Regions from separate parts of the Streptomyces mayteni genome, predicted to be linked through region 1. Evidence: riboswitches for the same ligand, from Rfam matches in the RefSeq annotation. Region 1 holds a riboswitch; the other holds the start of a gene.
The links. Region 1 has a riboswitch for ZMP and ZTP ahead of ACYVPE_RS20245 (bifunctional 5,10-methylenetetrahydrofolate dehydrogenase/5,10-methenyltetrahydrofolate cyclohydrolase). Riboswitches for the same ligand answer to the same signal wherever they lie in the genome.

Region 1 (3,389 bases):
AAGGTGATGCGGGAGACCCGCCGCAAGCGTCAGGAGCTGCTGGAGAGCCGTCAGGTCCGGCTCCGTGCGGTACTGGACGTCACGGCGTTGCACTCCATGGTTGGTTCGGCACGGACGATGGCGGACCAGCTTGACCATCTGCTCGGGCTGAGCCGGCGCCGCAACGTGAACATCCAAGTGCTTCCACTCCGACGCAGCCTCCCTCCGGACCAGTACACGCCGTATTCGATCCTCAGCATGAGAGGCGCACCGCAGGCTGACTATGTCTGGCTCGAGCACCTGTCCGCGAGTACGTTGTTGGAGCAGGAGCATCACGTGCGCCGGTACTCGCGCGCGTGGGACGATCACACCGCTGCGGCAATGTCGCCCGCGGACTCCAGGACGCACATCGAAGCGCTCATGGAGGAATACCACAGGCAGGCATAGGGGCGAGGATGACAGCACAGCGCGAACTGGCCGGCGCGCGGTGGCACGTCAGCAGTTACAGCAACAGCGGCAACAACTGCCTGGAGCATGGCAGGTTGGCCGACGGGACCCAGGCGGTCCGGGATACCAAGGATCGTGACCGGGCAGCCCTGGTCCTCACGCCCGGCGCCTGGCGGGGGTTCGTCGGCGCGGCCCGGGTGGGGTCGTTCGGCCGGGGGGTTTGAGTCGCATGCCGTACCGCGTCGGTGAGACGGCCTTGTTGGTCGTGGTGAAGGAAGCCGAGCCGCTGGTCGGCGAGTGGCGGCGGCGGTTTGACCGTTCGGCTGGGGCCGGGGTTCCGGCGCATGTGACGGTGCTCGTGCCGTTCCTCGGCGTGGATCGGATCGATGCCGGCGTGCTCGGGGAGTTGGAGGCGCTGTTCGGCGCGCACCGGCCGTTCAGCGTCCGGTTCGAGGAGTGCCGGCGATTCCCGGAGATCCTGTACCTCGTGCCGGGGCCCGACCAGCCCTTTCGGGCGCTGACCGAGGCCGTCGTGGCGCGGTGGGCCGAAGTGCCCCCGTATGATGGGCTGTTCGAGGACGTCACCCCGCACCTGACCGTCGCCCAGCGCCAGTCGGGGGTGGTGTTCGACGAGGTGGAGGCCACACTGACCGCGCGACTGCCGTTGATCGCCGACGTCGAGGCCGTGAGCCTGTGGGTGAGCGACGGCGACCGTTGGCACCAGCGGGCCGAGTTCCCGCTGAGCGGACCTCCGCTACAGTGACGAGCGGGCCGTGACTGGCGCTGAGGTGGAGCACCACCGGGGAGCGGCTCCGAGGAGTCGCATGCCGTGCGCCTGGGCGTTGTCGTCGCGATGCTCGGGAGGTCGTCATGCCCCACGTTCATACCGCAGGTCTCATGGACGGGACCGGTTTGGCCAGGCGCGTTCTGGCGGAAACCGCCAACAGGGCCGTGGAGTTCGCCAGGCGTACGGGCGTCGAGCCCTGTCTGGCCACGGTGTTGGTGGGCGATGATCCCGCCTCCGTGACCTATGTCCGGATGAAGCAGGCCAGGTGTGCCAAGGTCGGCATCCGGTCGCGGCACACGCGGCTGCCGGCCACGACCACCACGGCGGAGCTCGTCGAGGCGATCGGCGACCTGTCGCGAGATCCCGAGGTGCACGGCATCCTGCTGCAACATCCCGTCGGTCCTGGCATCGACGAGCGGGCCGCGTTCGAGGCGATCGCGCCCGAGAAGGACGTCGACGGCGTCACGGCGCACTCCTTCGCGGTGATGAGCCTCGGTCTGCCCGGCTTCGTCTCGTGTACCCCGGGCGGCATCATGCGGCTGCTGGACGAGTACGGGGTGGATCTCGCCGGGAAGCGCGCCGTGGTCGTGGGGCGCAGCCCCATTCTGGGACGGCCGGTCGGCATGCTGCTGCTCGCCCGGGATGCCACGGTGACCTACTGTCACTCGCGCACGGAGGACCTTTCCTCGGTGGTCCGGGAGGCCGACGTGCTGGTGGCGGCGGTCGGGCGGGCCAGGTTCATCGGCGGCCAGGACATCAAGCCGGGGGCCGTCGTCGTGGATGCCGGCTACAGCCCGGGGAACGTCGGCGACGTCGACACCGAGGCGGCGATGGGCCGGGCCAGGCTGATCACGCCGGTGCCCGGTGGCGTCGGGCCCATGACGATCGCGGTGCTGCTGGCCCAGACGGTCTCCGCCGCCGCTCGGCAGCACGCGGGGTGAGGGGTGAGGGGCCGGGGCGAGTGCCCCAGCCCCTCTCAGGGGTTGGTCGTCAGCCGTGCCGCCGCATCACAGGGGCGGGTAGGCGTTGGTCATCAACTGCTGGAACTGGGCGGAGAACCAGTGGCCGGAGAGCGGCGCGTTGGGCAGCGCGCCTGACGGGTTGTTGTTGTTGCGGGGGTTGCCCTGGTACGTCGGGTCGCACATCCGGTCGAAGCCCTTGCCCTCGTCGTTCGGGATGGCGGAGCTCGAACCGTCCGACTCGCCCGGCGGCTTGATCCAGACGTAGGCGTCGATCCCGGAGGCCGGAGCCGCCGTGGGTCGGGCGCCGAGACCGGCACCCGACTGGTTGCACCAGTTGCCGGCCTGGATGCGACCGTCGAGCCTGCTGCCCTCGACGAAGGCGTTCACGTCGGTGCGCGGACCGGGCCCGGACGGCCGGTCGGAGCCGCCCCAGCCGTTGCGCGAGGTGTCGATCAGCATGCCGATCCCGGATCGGAACCCGTTGCCGACCAGCTCCTGCCGGAAGCCCTGGGCGAAGGACTGGTTGTCCACGTAGCGGTTCCAGTCCACCCAGTCCGACTGTCGGACCGACGTCCCGTTGACCGAGTCGTTGATCGTGTAGTACGGCTCGGTGGTCGGGCCGTAGTTGGCCGTGTTGACGATGAAGCCGTGCACGTCGTCGACCGTGGCCTGACCGTGGGTGGCGGTCTGGTAGAAGAGGTCGGCCGAGGCGCCGAAGTTGTCGTCCCAGCCGATCCAGCCGTAGTGGCCGGCGTCGATGTAGTTGTAGACGTTCGGGATGTTGCCCAGCTCCGAGAGCGCGTAGGAGACGCCCTCGACGTAGTTGCCGTTGGCCTTCATCGTGTCGCACTGCGGGGTGTAGGTCTCCCGCGGGCTGACGTTGGTGATGAGGTTCGGCAGCGAGTCGATCTCGATCACGGTGACGATCCGCAGGTCGGCGTAGGCCGGGTCGGCGAGGATGTCGGCGATCGGGTCGATGTAGGCGCTCTTGTAGCGGTTGATCTCCGTCGGGCCGAGCTCGCCGTTGGAGGCGAGCGCCGCGCAGTCGCGGCCCGGCAGGTTGTAGATCACGACCTGGAACACGAAGTCGTCGCCGCCGGCCTGGTCGACGGCCTCGTCCAGGTGGTCGCGGAGGCCCATGCCGCCGTTGACGCCGTTGATGGCCGCGATCCGGTCCATCCAGACGCCGGTGGGCTGGTTGGCGATCCGGCTGC
Region 2 (3,389 bases), on a different contig from region 1:
CCCGGTTGCCCCGCACACCAGTCCCAGAACGGCAGCGGGCCTGCGTACGTGGAGCGAGTGCCGCTGCACGGACCCGAGTTCTCGGCCGATCCGCAGCGGTTCTACGACTACCTTCGTCAGTACGGCCCGGCCGCGCCCGTCGAGGTCGCTCCCGGGGTGCCGGCGACCCTGGTCGTCGACTACTCAGCCGCCCTGCAGGTGCTCCAGTCGCCCGAGTTGTTCTCCAAGGACTCCCGGCGGTGGCGGGACCTCAACGAGGGTCGCATACCGCTGGACAGCCCGGCCGTTCCCATGATGGCCCACCGGCCCAACGCCTTCTTCGCCGACGGTGCCGAGCACCTGCGGCTGCGTCAGGCGATCAGCGACAGCATGGCCAAGGTGGACACGCACCGGCTCAGCCGGCAGGTGGAGCGGATCTCGTCCTACCTGATCGAGCAGTTCAGCACCCGGGGCACGGTCGACCTGGTCGACGAGTACGCCAAGCTGGTGTCGCTCCTGGTCGTCAACGACATCTTCGGCTGCCCGGCCCACCTCGGTGACCGGCTGGCGGAAGGCTGGTCTGCGGTGTGGGCCGGCGAGGACGCCGCGGCCGCGGCCATGCAGACCGCCGAGTGCCTGGCCGAGCTGGTCGCGATCAAGCGGGCCCAGCCCGGCGAGGACGTCACCTCGTGGATGATCCAGCACCCGTCCGCGCTGTCGGACGAGGAGATCGCCAACCAGCTGTTCACGATGACGGCCGCCGGCGCCGACCCCGTCCGCAACCTCATCGGCACCGGACTGATGCTCGTCCTCTCCGACGAGCGGTTCTACGGCGGGCAGTACGGCGGCGCGCTGCTGGTCGAGGACGCGGTGGACGAGGTCCTGTGGAACAACGCGCCGGTCCCCAACTACGGCGTGCACTACCCGACCCGCGACATCGAGTTCTTCGGCATGAAGCTGGCCGCGGGTGATCCCGTCGTGGTGAGCTTCGCGGGCGCGAACACGGACCCCGCGCTCTCGGCCTCCCGGCAGATGCTGAGCAAGCGGGCCCACCTCGCCTGGTCGGCCGGACCGCACGCCTGCCCGGCCAAGGACCCGGCCACCCTCATGGCCGTCGGGGCGATCGAACGGCTGCTCAACCTGCTGCCCGACATCGAGCTCGCGGTGCCCGTCGAGAACCTGGCCTGGCGGCCGAGCCCGTTCCAGCGCGGGCTCGTCGAGCTCCCCGCCAGCTTCACCCCGGTGCGCCTCCAGACCAGGACGCCCGACCCGACCAAGGCCACCGCCCCGGCTCAGCCGGTCCAGGCCACTCCGTCCACCCCCGCCAAGAGCGGCTGGTGGAGCTCCTTCCTGGCCCGCTGGCGCTGACGCGTCACCGAGATTCACCCTGCCGCCCCCGGCCGACGCCCGTCGGCCGGGGGCGGCAGGGTTTCCGCCTGCCCTACGCGTCCTCCAGCCGGAAGCCCACCTTCAGGCCCACCTGGTAGTGGCCGATCACCCCGTCCTCGACATGGCCGCGGATCTGCGTCACCTCGAACCAGTCGAGGTTGCGCAGCGTCTTGGCCGCCCGGGCGATCCCGTTGCGCACCGCCGCGTCCACGCTCTCCGGTGAGGAACCGACGATCTCGGTCACCCGGTAGATGTGCTCGCTCATGCCGGCCTCCATGCCAGGACGAAGAAGAAGACGAAGGGGAAAACGGGGCACCGAACCCCGCCCCACCTCCACCGTGCCCCACCGCGTGGACACCCGCGACACGGCCGCGACCAGCGGTGCTACCCTCACACGCGGGCCGTGACTGGCGCGTCGGGATGGGGGCAACCATCGGGAAGCGGCCCGAGCTGTGCGATGTGGAGCCGTGCGCCTGGGCCATCGCGACTCATGCTGTCAAGGAGGCCCACCATGACCCACGAGCCAGCGGCCGACCCGACCGTCTCCACCGCCTTCCGCAGCGGTCTCGACGTGGTCAGGTCCGTCGAACCGCGGATCGCCGACGCGATCGGCGCCGAGATCGAGGACCAGCGCGCGTCCCTCAAGCTCATCGCCAGCGAGAACTACGCCTCCCCCGCCGTGCTGCTCGCCATGGGGAACTGGATGAGCGACAAGTACGCCGAGGGCACCGTCGGCCGCCGCTTCTACGCCGGCTGCCGCAACGTCGACACCGTGGAGTCCATCGCCGCCGAGCACGCCCGCGAGCTCTTCGGCGCCCGCCACGCCTACGTCCAGCCGCACTCCGGCATCGACGCCAACCTCGTCGCCTTCTGGGCGGTGCTCGCCCAGCGGGTCGAGAGCCCGGCCCTGGAGCGGGCCGGCGCCCGCCAGGTCAACGACCTCAGCGAGGAGGACTGGGCCGCCCTGCGCCGCGACCTCGGCAGCCAGCGGATGCTCGGCATGTCCCTGGACGCCGGCGGCCACCTCACCCACGGCTTCCGCCCGAACATTTCCGGCAAGATGTTCGAGCAGCGCAGCTACGGCACCGACCCCGAGACCGGCCTGGTCGACTACGACGCCGTGCGCGCCGCCGCCCGCGAGTTCCGGCCGCTGATCCTGATCGCCGGCTACTCCGCCTACCCCCGGCTGATCAACTTCCGGATCATGCGCGAGATCGCCGACGAGGTCGGCGCCACGCTGATGGTCGACATGGCCCACTTCGCCGGCCTCGTCGCCGGCAAGGTCCTCACCGGCGACCTCGACCCCGTGCCGCACGCCCAGATCGTCACCACCACCACCCACAAGTCGCTGCGCGGCCCCCGCGGCGGCATGGTGCTCTGCGACGACTCGCTCGCCGACCAGGTCGACCGCGGCTGCCCCATGGTGCTCGGCGGCCCGCTGCCGCACGTGATGGCCGCCAAGGCCGTGGCCCTCGCCGAGGCCAGGCAGCCCGCCTTCCAGGACTACGCCCAGCGCATCGTCGACAACGCCCGCGCCCTCGCCGAGGGCCTGCTGCGCCGCGGCACCCGCCTGGTCACCGGCGGCACCGACAACCACCTCGCGCTGATCGACGTCTCCGGCTACGGCCTCACCGGCCGCCAGGCCGAGGCCGCGCTGCTCGACGCCGGCATCGTCACCAACCGGAACGCGGTGCCCCGCGACCCCAACGGCGCCTGGTACACCTCGGGCATCCGGGTCGGCACCCCGGCGCTGACCACCCGCGGCCTGGACACCGCCGGCATGGACGAGGTCGCCGAGCTGATCGACGTCGTGCTCTCCCGCACCACCCCGGGCACCGCCAAGAACGGCAAGCCGTCCAAGGCCACCTACCGGCTTGAGGAGGGCGTGGCCGACCAGGTCGCCAAGCGCGCCGCCGACCTGCTCGCCAAGCACCCGCTCTACCCCGGGATCGACCTGAGCTGAGCGTGCCCGACATCCCGCTCGTCCACCCGCACGTCACCCCGGCCACCGAGGCCGAGGC

Region 2: another riboswitch for ZMP and ZTP. It lies ahead of ACYVPE_RS25710 (glycine hydroxymethyltransferase); the one in region 1 lies ahead of ACYVPE_RS20245 (bifunctional 5,10-methylenetetrahydrofolate dehydrogenase/5,10-methenyltetrahydrofolate cyclohydrolase).

What each region holds. Positions count from the first base shown of each region.
Region 1 is NZ_BAAGPR010000045.1:2,191-5,579, reverse strand. Features, by position in the region: gene ACYVPE_RS20260 (helix-turn-helix domain-containing protein) at 1-426, shown strand, start outside; gene ACYVPE_RS20255 (DUF397 domain-containing protein) at 435-650, shown strand; gene ACYVPE_RS20250 (2'-5' RNA ligase family protein) at 656-1,189, shown strand; ZMP/ZTP riboswitch at 1,190-1,274, shown strand; gene ACYVPE_RS20245 (bifunctional 5,10-methylenetetrahydrofolate dehydrogenase/5,10-methenyltetrahydrofolate cyclohydrolase) at 1,297-2,154, shown strand; gene ACYVPE_RS20240 (glycoside hydrolase family 6 protein) at 2,221-3,389, opposite strand, start outside.
Region 2 is NZ_BAAGPR010000067.1:9,219-12,607, reverse strand. Features, by position in the region: gene ACYVPE_RS25720 (cytochrome P450) at 1-1,347, shown strand, start outside; gene ACYVPE_RS25715 (dodecin) at 1,421-1,633, opposite strand; ZMP/ZTP riboswitch at 1,762-1,854, shown strand; gene ACYVPE_RS25710 (glycine hydroxymethyltransferase) at 1,880-3,331, shown strand; partial or broken gene ACYVPE_RS25705 (endonuclease V) at 3,328-3,389, shown strand, end outside.